3 regions of the Phytobacter sp. V91 genome follow, and region 3 is predicted to be linked to each of the others. Evidence: predicted binding sites of a transcription regulator. Region 3 holds the regulator's gene; each other region holds the start of a gene.
What was found. The regulator PurR, encoded in region 3, represses purine synthesis genes. The targets are predictions, from matches to a motif close to CANGCAAACGTTTGCNTG.

Region 1 (5,397 bases), on a different contig from region 3:
GTGCTCTACTTCTACCACGGCTTCGGTGACACCGGTTTGTCAGCTATCGACCAGGGGCGTCTGCCGCAAATCATGGACAACCTGCTGGCAGAAGGCAAAATCAAGCCAATGCTGGTGGTGGTGCCGGATACAGAAACGGAAATCACGCAGGCGATTCCAGAAAACTATCCGCCGAAAGAGCGGCGCAAAACCTTCTATCCGCTGAACGCAAAAGCGGCTAACCGTGAGCTGATGCACGACATCATCCCGATGGTCGATGGGCGGTTTAATGTGCGTAAAGATGCTGACGGGCGTGCACTGGCGGGACTATCGCAAGGGGGCTATCAGGCTCTGGTGTCAGGGATGAATCATCTGGACAGCTTCGGTTGGCTGGCGACCTTTAGCGGCGTCACCACTGCGACGGTGCCGGATGCGGGTGTTGCCGCGCAACTTGCCAAACCGCAGGCCATTAATGCCCAGCTCCGCAACTTTACGGTGGTGGTGGGTGAGAAGGACTCGGTGACCGGTAAAGACATTGCGGGACTCAAGGCTGAGCTGGAAAAACAGGGCATTACGTTTGATTACAAGATGTACCCTGGTCTGAATCATGAAATGGACGTCTGGCGTCCGGCCTACGCTGAGTTTGTACAGAAGGTGTTTAAGTAAGGTGTCACGCCTCTCCTTTTCAGGAGAGGCGTCATGCTTAGCGGCTGATGTTCCAGCCGCGCGCCTGCCATAGCGCAGGCAGCTGCGACAGTTCGGTAAAGGTGGTGACCTGCGGGTGGTCAACGGGTTTGTTATGCGGATCGGCGCAGAAGTAAAACACCTCCATTCCCGCCGCAATACCGGACTGCACGCCAGCAACAGAATCATCAACCAGAATACAGCGCGGCGTATTCACGCCCAGTGCCTTCGCTGCATGGAACATGAGCGCCGGTTCCGGCTTCCAGCTTTGAATATCGTAACCACTAAACAAGAGATCCGGGAAATGGTGTAGCAGGCCTGTTTTCCCCAGCGAATGCTGCATTTTGCTGACCGGGCCATTGGAGACCACGCAAACCGGCACTGTCACCGCATCCAGCAGCGCTTTTGCACCGGGTATGATTTCCAGCTCAGAGTCAAACAGACGTGCAACCTCGGCACGAAACACGGGCTCCAGCGCGCTGTTTTCCAGCTTAACGCCATACTCTTCACCGATGACGGCGATAATTTCGTAAAGTTTCATACCTTTAAAGCGCTTAAACACCTCCTCAAGATCGAGATCGATGCCAAATTCTTTAAACATATGCACATAAGCGCGCGAACAAATGACTTCACTGTCGACCAGGGTGCCGTCACAGTCGAAAAATACTGCTTCTATTTGGGACATGCCGTTTCCTGTAACTCGATTTATTTAGGGAATGTTGCAAGTTTAACGTTTACTTAAGACAGATTACGTCACGCAATCGTTGCCGTATAAGCAAATTCAATGAAAAAAAGTGTGTGATAACGGTCAACATTGTCTCATTTTGGTATAGGATAGCGACGAATTTTCCCTCCTTTGTTCGGAAATTGATAATGAGCCAACAACAGACTACCCAGGCGTCGGGCCAGGGGTTGCTTGAACGCGTGTTTAAACTGCGTGAGCATGGCACGTCGGCACGCACCGAAGTGATCGCCGGTTTCACCACTTTTTTAACGATGGTTTACATCGTCTTTGTTAACCCGCAGATTTTGGGTGTTGCCGGGATGGACACCAGTGCGGTCTTCGTTACCACCTGTCTGATTGCTGCATTCGGTAGCATCCTGATGGGGCTGTTTGCCAACCTGCCGGTGGCTCTGGCACCAGCAATGGGGCTGAATGCCTTCTTTGCTTTTGTGGTGGTTGGCGCGATGGGCCTCTCCTGGCAGATCGGCATGGGGGCAATTTTCTGGGGTGCGGTAGGTCTGTTATTGCTGACCATTTTCCGCGTTCGTTACTGGATGATTGCCAATATTCCGATGGGCCTGCGCGTAGGTATTACCAGCGGCATCGGTCTGTTTATCGGCATGATGGGTCTGAAAAACGCCGGCGTTATCGTGGCGAACAAAGATACTCTGGTGTCCATTGGTAATCTGACCTCACACAGCGTCCTGCTGGGTGTGCTGGGCTTCTTTATCATTGCCATTCTGGCATCCCGCAATATTCATGCTGCAGTACTGGTGTCTATCGTTGTCACCACGCTGTTGGGCTGGCTGATGGGCGATGTGCAGTACCACGGTATTGTTTCCGCACCGCCGAGCATCACAAGCGTAGTGGGCAATGTGGATTTGGCCGGTTCGTTTAACATTGGTCTGGCAGGAGTCATTTTCTCCTTTATGCTGGTTAACCTGTTCGACTCCTCGGGTACGCTTATCGGGGTTACCGACAAAGCCGGGCTGGTGGATGAGAAGGGTAAATTCCCGCGCATGAAACAGGCGCTGTATGTCGACAGTATCTCTTCGGTTGCCGGTTCCTTTATCGGTACCTCTTCTGTCACTGCATATATCGAATCTTCTTCCGGCGTCTCCGTGGGCGGCCGTACCGGTCTGACCGCGGTCGTGGTGGGTATCCTGTTCCTGCTGGTTATCTTCCTTTCGCCACTGGCGGGTATGGTTCCTGCGTATGCCGCTGCGGGTGCGCTGATCTATGTTGGCGTGCTGATGACGTCCAGCCTTGCGCGTGTGAAGTGGGATGACCTGACTGAAGCCGTGCCTGCGTTTATTACCGCGGTGATGATGCCGTTCAGCTTCTCCATTACTGAAGGCATTGCGTTAGGCTTTATCTCCTACTGCATAATGAAGCTGTTCACTGGCCGTCTGCGCGAGCTGAGCCCTTGCGTGATAGTGGTCGCGCTGCTGTTCTTGTTGAAAATTGTTTTTATCGACCATTAATATCGGTATTCAGCACGCAGACAAGCCCGGTAAGCGGTAACGCTACCGGGCTTTTTTAATCAGGTCAGTTAAGGGTAAGGGTTTTTTCTGCTGGTAAGCTGGTAAATCGCATTAAACGCGAAGCGGGATCGTTTGCGCGGGTTTGCACATCCGGCAGATAGCGCCAGCCGTTTTTACTGTCAAACTCCCAGATTTTAAGGCTCTCAATGGCCGGTGTGGCTGCCACCGACCAGATCAGCACATCCTCAGCGTCACACAATACTTCTACCTGTGCCAGCTGTGGCACACGCAGACGTCCGGCTCCGGGCAGCAACTGCAACAGGTCGTGCCCGTTGTGCATCTGATTGATCAATTGCAGCACACTTTGCCGCAGGGTAGACAACTGCGTCTGGGCTTCATTGGGATCGTTTTGGTTGTTAATCCACAGCTGTTCGTTACTGGTCAGTTGCCAGCCCTGTTGTGTATAAGGGCTATGAAAACTGCGTGTGGCGCGCTGGAGTTCCATATTGAGGCCGCATTCACCTTCGGTGGCGATGGCAACGCCCACCATATTACCGGTAGAGGCTAGAGAGAAGTGCGGCAGGTCAGGATCGGAAAACTTAGGGCGTCCACTGGATTCAATTATGATGTCCGGTAATTCACCGACGCCGTACAGCATAAACATCATTTCGGCGAGTAATGCTCTGGAGGCCAGGAACCGCGACTGCTGGTGTTCAGGAAGTTGTCTGGCGCTGTCGCGGCAGAGCTGAGAGAGTCGGGTTGAAACTAAGCATCCTCCGGAGAGGGTCCCTCTTGCAAAATGCGTTGCCATTTTTCGCTCCGTGATAATGGTCCGGTACTGGAAGCAGTGATGCACATTATCGCGCATACCGATTAGGTTTTAATGTGGAAAAAGGTATCTGAAAAGCCCCAGGCACTGACTTTTACAATAAATTTAGTCAATAGATGTCCATCTACATATTTCCTGCACAATTGAAACGCCGGAAGGGGCTGGCAGGCAGAGACGAAGGTTGCACAAAAAGCAGTGGGTGGCCGGAAGCAGGCGACCCTGTGAATGAGGCGGTCGCCTTGTTGAGTGTGCTGCTCTGGGGTTACTTCCCGATACAGAAGCTGGAGAAAATACGTCCCAGCAGATCATCGGAGGTAAAATCGCCCGTTATTTCGCTCAGGGACTGCTGAGCGAGGCGCAGCTCCTCTGCCAGTAATTCACCCGCCCATGCCCCCAGCAACTGCGCTTTACCCTGTTGCAGGTGATTTGCGGCCTCTTCTAAGGCCTGTAGATGACGACGGCGCGCCAGGAAGCCGCCTTCCAGTATGGTGTCAAAACCCATGCTCTGTTTCAGATGGCTACGTAACTCATCAACACCTTCACCCGTCCGGGCCGAAAGACGAATAAGTGAGTGACCATTTACATCGCTGATGCCTGGCGCCTCGCCAGTGACGTCCGCTTTGTTACGCACCACTGTAATTGGCAGTTTCTGCGGCAGACGAGCGATAAAGTCAGGCCAGATTTCAGCGGGATTCAGGGCGTCGGTGGTGGTGCTGTCAACCATAAACAGCACACGGTCGGCTTGCTCGATTTCCTGCCAGGCGCGTTCAATACCAATGCGTTCGACTTCATCACTCGCGTCGCGCAGGCCTGCGGTATCAATAATATGCAGCGGCATGCCGTCGATATGAATATGTTCGCGCAGGACGTCGCGCGTGGTGCCGGCGATATCAGTCACGATCGCTGCCTCACGGCCTGCCAGCGCGTTCAGCAGGCTCGATTTCCCGGCATTTGGGCGACCGGCAATCACCACTTTCATCCCTTCACGCAACAGGCTGCCCTGGCGCGCCTCGGCACGTACCGCGTCCAGATCGACAATCACCGCATTGAGCTGGGCTTCAATTTTACCGTCGGACAGGAAGTCGATCTCCTCGTCCGGGAAATCGATAGCCGCTTCGACGTAGATGCGCAGGTGAGTGAGCGCTTCCACTAAATGATTCACGCGAGCGGAAAACACCCCCTGTAACGAGTTCACCGCTGAGCGTGCGGCCTGCTCGGAGCTGGCATCAATCAGGTCGGCAATAGCTTCAGCCTGGGCTAAATCGAGTTTGTCGTTAAGGAAGGCGCGTTCTGAGAATTCTCCCGGCTTTGCGATTCGCACGCCAGGAAGGGTCAGAATACGTTTGAGCAGCAGATCCAGAATCACCGGGCCGCCGTGCCCTTGTAGCTCCAGCACGTCTTCGCCCGTAAAGGAGTTGGGACCGGGGAACCACAGCGCAATGCCTTGATCCAGCGTGCTTCCGTCGAGGTCGATAAATGGCAGATAGTCGGCGTAGCGAGGCTTCGGCAGCTTGCCTAAAACCGCGTGCGCGACATCGCGGGCATTCAGGCCGGAAATACGCAGGATACCCACACCACCGCGTCCCGGTGGGGTTGCCTGGGCGACAATGGTGTCGTTATGGCTCATGGCTTGTCTCTTTATTCCAATAAAAAAGGCGGTCTGCTGACCGCCCTCTATTTACTCTTCCGTTTGCCGG
Region 2 (5,397 bases), on a different contig from region 3:
CCTTTATCATCGCCATTAAGGGCACGGTCAAACAGGCCGTGATGCTAGGTCTGGCGGCGACCTTCTCACATACCGCCATTGTCTGGCTCATCGCACTGGGCGGGATGTATATCAGCCGTCAGTTCACTGCCGAGTCCGTTGAACCCTGGCTGCAGGTTTTCTCTGCCGTCATCATTCTCGCTACCGCCGCGTGGATGTTCTGGCGCACCTGGCAGGGGGAACGCCAGTGGCAGGCAGGTCATCATCACGAACACCACTCGCACGTCGCGCCCAAAAGCGTACTGATGCAGCCGGTGAAGACCGTCGTCAGCCAGCAGCCGCAAATTCTCACCCTGCGTAAGCTCACTAAAGAAGAGGAATATCAGGATGCCCATGAGCGGGCGCACGCGCGGGATATTGAACGACGTTTTACCGGCGGCAAAGTCACCAACGGACAAATTCTGCTGTTTGGCCTGACGGGAGGCTTAATTCCCTGCCCGGCAGCCATTACCGTGCTGCTGATCTGCATTCAGCTTAAAGCGTTAACGCTGGGGGCGACCATGGTGGTGTGCTTCAGTATCGGTCTGGCACTGACGCTGGTCGCCGTCGGCGTGGGTGCTGCATTCAGCGTGCAGCAAGCCGCTAAACGCTGGTCGGGCTTTAACACACTTGCCCGACGTGCGCCGTATTTCTCCAGCGTATTGATTGCGCTGGTGGGAATTTATATGGGGATACACGGTTATATGGGGCTGAAATGAGCAAATGTTGCCCCTGAAAGCCACATACTGGTAGTAGAAGCGATGAACAACTCTGTCCTATAGTGAGTTTCAGAGAAAAAATCGGTTAGCGGCGGTTATGGCTTTTATGCTCACGCATTATCTACGAACACTGAAAATGGGCTTCGTGAAAGCCTTTGACTGCTATGGCAGGGACACAAAGCTGGAGTATCTGTACATCCTGTCATTTCAGTTGTGCTGGTTTTTGTTTTATCTGTGGGTGCCTTACACCAGCGACTACTCCTTAATCATCTTTTTGTTCTTTATCCTCCCTGTAGCCTCAAGCAATGCCCGCTGCATTCGCTACTGCGGCTACTCGCGCGCACTTTGCCTGCTTTGGTTTATTGCGCCTTATGTGCTGTTGTTCCTGCCCTTCTTACTGAAAAAAAGGCACGTTCCGCAGCAAACGCCATAAAAAAAGCCCGCAGTGCGGGCTTCATTTTATAACTTACTGAATATTATGCGTAAACCGGGAAGCGAGCGCAGATATCCAGAACTTTCTGTTTAACCTGCTCAATCACGGATTCGTCATTGATGCTGTCCAGCACGTCACACATCCAGCCAGCCAGTTCTTTGACTTCCGCTTCTTTAAAACCACGACGGGTAACAGCCGGGGTACCAACACGGATACCGGAAGTGACGAACGGGCTCTTCGGATCGTTCGGCACGCTGTTCTTGTTGACGGTGATGTTAGCGCGGCCCAGAGCAGCGTCAGCTTCTTTACCGGTCAGGTTTTTATCCACCAGATCCAGCAGGAACAGGTGGTTGTCAGTACCGCCGGAAACCACGTTGTAACCACGGCTCAGGAACACGGAGACCATCGCTTTAGCGTTGATAGCAACCTGCTGCTGATAGGTTTTGAACTCTGGCTCCATCGCTTCTTTCAGCGCAACCGCTTTACCGGCGATAACGTGCATCAACGGGCCGCCCTGCGCGCCAGGGAAGACGGCAGAGTTCAGTTTTTTGTACAGCTCTTCGCTACCGTCTTTTGCCAGGATCAGGCCGCCACGCGGACCTGCCAGGGTTTTATGGGTCGTGGTGGTCACAACATGAGCATGAGGAACCGGGTTCGGGTAGACGCCCGCAGCCACCAGACCTGCAACGTGTGCCATATCGACGAACAGGTAAGCACCGATGCTGTCAGCGATTTCACGCATTTTGGCCCAGTCAACCACGCCGGAATAAGCGGAGAAGCCACCGATGATCATTTTCGGCTGGTGTTCTTTCGCCTGTTTTTCCAGGTCTGCGTAGTCGATATGGCCGGATTCATCGATACCGTAAGGAACGATGTTGTACAGTTTGCCGGAGAAGTTAACCGGAGAACCGTGAGTCAGGTGACCACCGTGCGCCAGGTTCATACCCAGAACGGTATCGCCCGGCTGAAGCAGCGTGGTGTAGACCGCGAAGTTAGCCTGAGAACCGGAGTGCGGCTGCACGTTAGCGTAGTCTGCGCCAAACAGTTCTTTGGCACGGTCAATCGCCAGTTGCTCTACCACGTCAACGTATTCACAGCCGCCGTAGTAACGTTTGCCCGGATAGCCTTCGGCATATTTGTTAGTCAGCTGAGAACCCTGAGCCTGCATTACACGCGGGCTGGTGTAGTTTTCGGAGGCGATCAGTTCAATGTGTTCTTCCTGACGTACTTTCTCTTGCTCCATAGCCTGCCATAAATCGGCATCATAATCGGCAATGTTCATTTCACGCTTTAACATCCGCTTCTCCTGCTCAGCTAACAATAAAACAGCTCTAAATTGAGGCCCATTTTGGGGAACGGCTCACAGTATAACTGAATCAAATCTCGATAACAGGTCTTGACAAAGGTTTTTACGCAAACGATTGGCTGCCCGTCATACAAGGGTTTGAGAGACAATAGACTTTCCCCTTGCAACGGAATTCTTTTCACCTTTGTGATGCAAATTGTTCACGTTCAGAGGAGAGGGATATTTATCGCCTTTTCTTTACAACAAGCAGGCACACCTTATAAGATGCATTTAAAATACATGTTATAGATATTATAAGGAAGCAACCATGCTCGACGCCCAAACCATCGCCACCGTGAAAGCCACCATTCCCCTGCTGCTGGAAACCGGTCCGAAGCTGACCGCCCATTTTTACGATCGCATGTTCACCCACAACCCGGAGCTCAAAGATATTTTCAATATGAGCAACCAGCGTAACGGTGACCAGCGTGAAGCGCTGTTCAATGCCATCGCCGCCTGCGCCAGTAACCTGGATAATCTCGCCGCCCTGCTCCCCGCTGTGGAAAAAATTGCCCAGAAACACACCAGTTTCCAGATAAATTCGGAGCAGTACAGCATTGTAGGCCAGCACCTGCTGGCAACGCTTGATGAGATGTTCAGCCCAGGCCCGGCGGTACTGGAAGCCTGGGGGAAAGCTTACGGCGTGCTGGCAGGCGTATTCATTCGACGCGAAGCGCAGCTGTATCAGGCGAATGCAGGGAAGACAGGCGGCTGGGAAGGCACTCGTGCGTTTCGTCTGGTGGCAAAAAAAGCGCAAAGCGCACTTATCACCAGCTTTGAATTCGCGCCCGTGGACGGCGGGAAAGTTGCCGACTATCAGGCCGGGCAGTACCTCGGTATCTGGCTGAAACCCAACGCGTTCGACTATCAGGAAATTCGCCAGTACTCGTTAACCACGGCTGCCAACGGCCTCAGCTATCGTATCGCGGTAAAACGCGAGGACGGTGGCCTGGTATCAGGCTGGCTGCATCAGCATGCACGTGAAGGGGATATCGTGAGTCTGACCGCGCCTGCTGGCGATTTCTTCCTGAACGTTGAGGCAAACACCCCCGTTACGCTGATTTCTGCCGGTGTGGGCCAGACGCCAATGCTGGCGATGCTCGATACCCTGGCGCAGGTAAAACATCAGGCCCAGGTGAACTGGTTCCATGCGGCGGAGAACGGCGCTGCGCACGCTTTTGCTGACGAAGTGGCCGCACACGGCGAAGCGCTGGCGCGTTTTACATCACATGTCTGGTATCGTGAGCCGACAGCCGCAGATAAAGCCACAGCGGGGTTTAACAGCCAGGGATTAATGGATTTAAGCCAGCATGAGGGCGCATTCAGCAGTCCGGCAATGCAGTTTTACCTCTGCGGCCCGGTGGCATTTATGCAGTTTGCGGCGAAGCAATTAGTCGGGTTGGGGATTAAAGCAGAACACATTCACTACGAATGTTTTGGTCCACACAAAGTGCTGTAAAGCAGTGCGCCCCTCACCCACCGGGCGAGGGGCAATAAATCAGATTGCCGCGTCGTCTTCTTCGCCGGTACGAATACGCACCACGCGGGCAACATCAAAGACGAAAATCTTACCGTCACCGATTTTACCGGTCTGGGCGGTGCGGATAATGGTATCAACACAGGTGTCGACAATATCGTCGGTGACCACAATTTCAATTTTCACTTTCGGCAGAAAATCCACCATGTATTCCGCGCCACGATAGAGCTCGGTGTGGCCTTTCTGGCGACCAAAACCTTTCACTTCGGTTACCGTCATCCCGGTGATGCCAACTTCGGCCAGCGCTTCGCGCACATCATCCAGTTTGAAAGGTTTAATAATCGCATCAATCTTTTTCATGGTGGGTCCTTTTACACGCTTGCCAGTTTTCGTCTTCGTAATCGGTTGCTCACACTACCATATCCAGTACGCCATTACTCTTTAAAGTCGTTGGCATCCAGCTCGTGGCGTGAGAGTAATTTGTAAAATTCCGTGCGGTTGCGCCCCGCCATTCTTGCCGCATGGGTGACATTCCCTTTGGTGATTTGCAGCAGTTTGCGCAGATAGTTGAGCTCAAATTGATTGCGCGCCTCAACGAAGGTCGGCAAGGCGGTGTTCTCGCCTTCCAGCGCCTGCTCTACCAGCGCATCACTGATGACCGGTGACGAGGTGAGCGCCACACACTGTTCAATAACGTTCACCAGTTGGCGCACGTTGCCCGGCCAGCCTGCCGTCATCAGCCGCTTCAGGGCATCGGTTGAAAAAGCCCGTACGAACGGCTTATGTCTGTCGGCAGACTGACGCAAAAGATGGTTCGCCAGTAGCGGAATATCTTCGGCACGCTCGGCCAGGGCCGGGATCTTCAGATTCACCACATTGAGGCGATAGAAGAGATCTTCACGAAACTCTCCGCGCGCCATCGCTTTAGGCAAATCCCGGTGAGTGGCGGAGATGATCCGCACATTTATGTCGATATCGCGGTTACTGCCGAGCGGGCGCACTTTACGCTCCTGCAATACACGCAGCAATTTCACCTGCAATGGGTTTGGCATGTCGCCGATTTCATCGAGGAACAGCGTACCGCCTTCTGCGGCCTGAAACAGCCCTTCACGGCTGCTGACGGCCCCCGTAAAAGCGCCGCGCGCATGACCAAAGAGTTCTGATTCCAGCAGTTGCTCCGGTAGCGCGCCGCAGTTAATCGCAATAAAGGCATTCTTACTGCGCGGGCTGGCATTGTGGATAGCCTGGGCCAGGATCTCTTTCCCGGTACCGCTCTGGCCGTTAATCAGCACGCTGACATCGGACTGTGCGACCATCCGCGCCTGTTCCAGCAAGCGCAGCATGACCGGACTGCGGGTAATAATGGTTTCGCGCCATTGATCGTCGGACGCGAGCGCCGTGTGCT
Region 3 (5,397 bases):
AATGCATGCACTTATTCAGGGGATTGCTCAGTGGCGCGAATTAATACAGCTTCGATCACGCTCTGTGCTTTGTTATTCACAACGCTCACCTTCACACCTCTTGCGAATGCTTCCGGGCAGACGCGAGGCTCGGCTGTGCAGAAGACGCATCAGGTGAAAACATCCGAACGTAAGAAAACCAGCACGACAGAAAAAACATCAAAGAAAAGCAGTGGCACCGCCTCTAAGGCAGCAGTAAAAAGCAAAACTCAAAAAGCGACGGCGATAACCAAAACGTCGACCGCCAGCAAAAAAACCACCAGCACTAAAATCAGCAAGAACACCTCCCGCCATAGTAAATCCAGCAAGACACCCGCAACCGTGGTTGCTATGACGGAAACATGCACAAAACGTAAAGGCCATAAAGCGAGTTGTGTAAAAGTAAAAAATGGTAAACCGCTGACGATTTCAGAAGCACATAAAGTTCGTATCCAGAAGATCCAGAAAACCGCAATGTCAAAACTGATGAATCAGATTGGCAAGCCTTATCACTGGGGCGGCACCTCTCCGATGACCGGTTTTGATTGCAGTGGCCTGGTGTACTACGCGTATAAAGATCTCGTGAAATTCCGCATTCCCCGCACGGCAAACGAAATGTATCACCTGCGTGATGCCTCTCCGGTCAATGTTGCGGAACTGGAAAGCGGCGACCTGGTTTTTTTCCGTACTCAGGGACGCGGTACGGCTGACCATGTGGGTGTGTATGTCGGCAACGGCAAATTCATCCAGTCTCCACGTAGCGGTCAGGATATTCAGATAACCTCTTTAAGCGAAGACTACTGGCAGCGTCATTACGTCGGCGCCCGCCGTGTTGTGAACCCCAAAACCATTCGTTAGTTCCTCTGCCTGCCGCATCTGCGGCAGGTAACTCCCTCTTTTGCCACCGGTTTCGATTTGCTACCATTCCCTTGCGTTCAATGTGGTTATTGAATGCATAAAATTATAAGGAGTGAAGCAATGTCGTTCGAACTACCTGTATTACCGTATGCAAAAGACGCTCTGGTACCGCATATTTCCGCGGAAACCCTGGAGTTCCACTATGGCAAGCATCATCAAACCTACGTGACTAACCTGAACAATCTGCTGAAAGACACGCCGCTTGAGGGCAAGACGCTGGAAGAGATTATTCAGCAGTCGGAAGGTGGCGTGTTTAATAATGCCGCTCAGGTATGGAACCACTCATTTTACTGGCAGTGCCTGGCACCGAATGCCGGAGGCGAGCCTTCAGGCGTGTTAGCTGCGGCCATCACTGACGCCTTTGGCAGTTTTACTGATTTCAAAGCGCAGTTCACTGATGCGGCGCTGAAAAATTTCGGCTCCGGCTGGACGTGGTTGGTAAAAAACGCGGATGGCAAACTGGCAATTGTCTCGACGTCAAATGCCGGAACACCGCTAACCAGCGGCGCAACGCCGCTGTTGACGGTCGATGTCTGGGAACATGCCTATTACATTGACTACCGCAATGCGCGCCCGGTTTATCTGGAACATTTCTGGGCACTGGTAAACTGGGATTTTGTGGCGAAAAATCTCGCCGCATAAGATGCAGGAGGGGAAACCCTCCTGCTTTTTGTCTTACTCAGCGACAGAGCACACGGGCTTTGCCGACTGACGCCCGGAGAGAAGCACCAGCAGCAATGCCATTGCAGCAATGAAAGCGCCAGTCAGCGGGACAAAAGCATACCCCAGACCTGCGGAAAGCACTGCCCCACCCGCCGCCGCGCCCAGCGCATTACCTAAGTTGAAAGCCCCGATATTCACTGAGGATGAAAGCCCTGGCGCTTCATGAGCGACCCGCATCACGCGCATTTGCAACGGCGGCACTATCGCAAAGGTCGCCGCGCCCCAGACAACCATACTGATTGCTGCCCCCACCTCATTGCGTGCAAGCCAGGGGATCGCCAGCATAATTGCGATAAGCAGCAGTAAAAAGCCTTTCAGTGTACCGGTCACCGAGCGGTCCGCCAGTTTGCCGCCGAGGTAATTGCCCAAAGAGAAGCCCACGCCAATCAGCACCAGCATGGCGGTAATAAATGCCGGACCAGCATCAGCAATGTCATGCAGTACCGGTGAGATATAGGTATAGAGCGTAAACATCGCTCCGGCGCCAAGAACGGTGGTTAACAGGGCAGAGACGACCTGCGGGCGCATCAGAACGGTCAGTTCTTTGCGTACATCGGGTTTCTCCCCGGCACTGCCTTTTGGCAGGGAGAGATACAGACTTACCATTGCAATCACGCCAAGACCGGCAGTCGCCAGGAAGGACATCCGCCAGCCAATGGTTTCACCAAGCCAGGTTGCAGCGGGCACTCCGCCAATATTGGCGATGGTCAGTCCCATAAACATGGTTGCAACCGCACTGGCCTGCTTCTCTTTTGCAACCACGCTTGCCGCCACAACCGAACCCAGGCCAAAAAACGCTCCGTGATTGAGGCTGGTGATAATGCGCGACAGCATCAGGGTGGTGTAGTCGGGAGCGATGGCTGACAGCACATTCCCGAGGGTAAAGATGGCCATTAAAAAGATAAGCGCATTACGTCTGGCGCGATGTGAAAGCAGCAACGTCATTAACGGCGCCCCCACCATGACCCCAATGGCATAGGCGCTGATCAGCATCCCGGCGGCGGGAATGGAGACATCGACGCCGCGCGCAATCACGGGCAGTAATCCCATTGGCGAGAACTCAGTGGTGCCGATACCAAACGCGCTGACAGCCAGGGCAAGCAGTGGGAAATTGATTTTCATGATTTATTAACTCCGGAAATGCGGTGTCGTTAGCCGACAGCCTCGCAGAAGAGAAAAGTATGACATAAATCACAAAAAACAGCGGTTAGCGATATGAGAAAAGACTATTGCCGGAAAGAGAATAATGGGGGGAAACGTCGAGGGAGAGGTGCCTCCCTCGTGGTCAATCAATTCAGAGCAGCAGTCATTGCACCCGCCACGATCACGGCAAGCACGATTACGGTGGTCATTAAAGAAAACTTCAGGTCGGTACTCATCAATTTTTCTCCTTTTCTAATTCCCCACAAAAAGTGAGATAGCGCATTTTTGCATAAATAAACGTAAAAATCTTGCAGGAATTAGATTGATATACGTTTTAGCACTTCCCCTTTTGGTCAAGATAAGACAAAATTCGACGCTAAATTTATTAGCGTACCGGCCATTGACTCCCCTCCTGACGTCCAGTGTCTTTTTCCCGGCGTAATACAGTCCCTCGCGCGGGCAAAGGGTGAAGTAAGGCAAACGTTTACCTTAAGTATTTTCAGGAGCTTATGATATGGCATGGAGTGACATCTGATGGCAACGATCAAAGACGTAGCGAAGCGAGCAAACGTTTCCACCACAACCGTATCACATGTAATTAACAAGACGCGTTTCGTGGCTGAAGAGACGCGTAACGCTGTGTGGGCGGCAATCAAAGAGCTTCATTATTCGCCGAGCGCCGTCGCCCGTAGCCTCAAGGTGAATCACACCAAATCCATTGGTCTGCTGGCGACCAGCAGTGAAGCGGCCTACTTTGCCGAGATCATTGAAGCCGTTGAGAAAAACTGTTTTCAGAAGGGTTACACCCTGATTCTGGGCAATGCCTGGAACAATTTTGAAAAACAAGGCGCTTACCTGTCGATGATGGCGCAAAAACGCGTCGACGGCCTGCTGGTGATGTGTTCCGAATACCCGGAATCACTGCTCAATATGCTCGAAGAGTATCGCCATATTCCGATGGTGGTTATGGACTGGGGTGAAGCGAAAGCTGACTTTACCGACACCGTTATCGATAACGCGTTTGAAGGCGGCTATATGGCCGGGCGCTATCTGGTCGAGCGCGGTCACCGCGATATTGGCGTTATCCCCGGCGCGCTGGAGCGTAACACCGGCGCGGGTCGCCTGGCCGGTTTTATGAAGGCCATGGACGAGGCGCATATCAGCGTCCCGGAAAACTGGATTGTGCAGGGTGATTTTGAACCTGAGTCCGGTTACCGCGCGATGCAACAGATCCTGGCGCAATCGCCGCGTCCGACCGCTATCTTCTGCGGCGGCGATATTATGGCGATGGGGGCACTGTGCGCCGCGGATGAGATGGGGCTGCGCGTGCCGCAGGACATTTCGCTGATCGGCTACGATAACGTGCGCAACTCCCGCTTCTTTACCCCGGCGCTGACCACCATCCACCAGCCGAAGGATTCGCTGGGGGAGACCGCATTCAATATGCTGCTTGACCGTATCGTGAACAAACGCGAAGTGTCGCAGTCCATCGAAGTCCACCCGCGGCTGATTGAACGTCGTTCCGTGGCTGATGGCCCTTTCCGCGACTATCGCCGTTAATCTGCTTTCCCGGGAGCAGGTCAATCCTGCTCCCACAGCCACTCCCGGTTCAGTGTTTCACTGTCCCCCAGGTAGCTGAGTAACCAGTTCAGCGCAGGTGAGGCGTCATTTTGTTGCCATGTCAGGCAGCAGGCCGCATCCGGGAACGGATTTTCCAGCTCCAGCGCCACCCACTCTCCCCGGTCAAGCCACGGGCGCGCGAAATGCGCCGGAACCATCCCCACACATAATCCGGCAGAGAGACAGGCCGCCGAGGATTCCCAGTCCGGGGCCACGACCCGCTTTTGATTGTTCAGCAGCCAGGTAATGCGTTTGGGTAACGATCGCGAGGTATCTTCCCGCACCAGTGAAGGCCAGTTGCGTAATGTATCGTCACTCAGTGGGCCGTCGAGACTCGCCAGCGGATGGTGTTGCGCAACCACACATTTCCAGCTCAGCATGCCCATATCGCGGAAAGTGTAACGCCCTCCCACCGGAATAGCCTGCGTTGCCCCGATAGCCAGCTCAACGCGACCATCAGCCAGCGCATCCCACACGCCATTGAACACTTCCTGGAACACCAGCAGTTCCACATCACTAAAATGGCGATAAAAATCAACAATCATTTGCCGGGTACGCTCAGGCTTAACAATATTGTCGACCGCAATCGCCAGCTGGCCCCGCCAGCCATTGGCAATTTGCTGACATTGCTGGCGGGTGACCTGCATTTTTTTGATAACAGATCGTCCTTCTTTTAAAAACAGTGCGCCGGCAGGGGTAAGTTCGACGTCACGATGGCGACGATGAAAAAGCTCTACCGCCAGCCACTCCTCCAGTTGTCGCACGGTGTAGCTGACAGCAGAGGGTACACGGTGTAACTCCTGCGCTGCGCCACTGAAACTTCCGTTGCGCGCAACCGCATCTACCACTTCAAGAGAATATTCTGACCACATATTGTGCCTGCAAAAAATTTGAAACCAGTACGCAAATATTAGCGTTTCACAAGCTAAGTTTCACTCCCTAGACTCGTCACCCTGTTCACCTGCACAACAAAGA

Region 1: ACSZO4_RS07035 (NCS2 family permease) is a predicted target of PurR. The motif match lies at 1,418-1,435, and genes of this name have one in related genera.
Region 2: glyA (serine hydroxymethyltransferase) is a predicted target of PurR. The motif match lies at 2,581-2,598, and genes of this name have one in related genera.

The regions. Positions count from the first base shown of each region.
Region 1 covers NZ_CBFFRJ010000024.1:2,774-8,170, reverse strand. Annotated here, with positions in the region: gene ACSZO4_RS07045 (alpha/beta hydrolase-fold protein) at 1-645, shown strand, start outside; gene yieH (6-phosphogluconate phosphatase) at 683-1,348, opposite strand; gene ACSZO4_RS07035 (NCS2 family permease) at 1,537-2,871, shown strand; gene ACSZO4_RS07030 (4'-phosphopantetheinyl transferase family protein) at 2,936-3,682, opposite strand; gene mnmE (tRNA uridine-5-carboxymethylaminomethyl(34) synthesis GTPase MnmE) at 3,963-5,327, opposite strand.
Region 2 covers NZ_CBFFRJ010000010.1:3,138-8,534, reverse strand. Annotated here, with positions in the region: gene ACSZO4_RS03410 (nickel/cobalt efflux protein RcnA) at 1-737, shown strand, start outside; gene ACSZO4_RS03405 (hypothetical protein) at 835-1,170, shown strand; gene glyA (serine hydroxymethyltransferase) at 1,214-2,467, opposite strand; gene hmpA (NO-inducible flavohemoprotein) at 2,784-3,974, shown strand; gene glnB (nitrogen regulatory protein P-II) at 4,014-4,352, opposite strand; gene glrR (two-component system response regulator GlrR) at 4,427-5,397, opposite strand, start outside.
Region 3 covers NZ_CBFFRJ010000048.1:24,005-29,401, forward strand. Annotated here, with positions in the region: gene ACSZO4_RS12000 (C40 family peptidase) at 31-876, shown strand; gene sodB (superoxide dismutase [Fe]) at 997-1,578, shown strand; gene ACSZO4_RS12010 (MFS transporter) at 1,612-2,781, opposite strand; gene ACSZO4_RS12015 (YnhF family membrane protein) at 2,949-3,038, opposite strand; gene purR (HTH-type transcriptional repressor PurR) at 3,337-4,362, shown strand; gene punR (DNA-binding transcriptional activator PunR) at 4,383-5,294, opposite strand.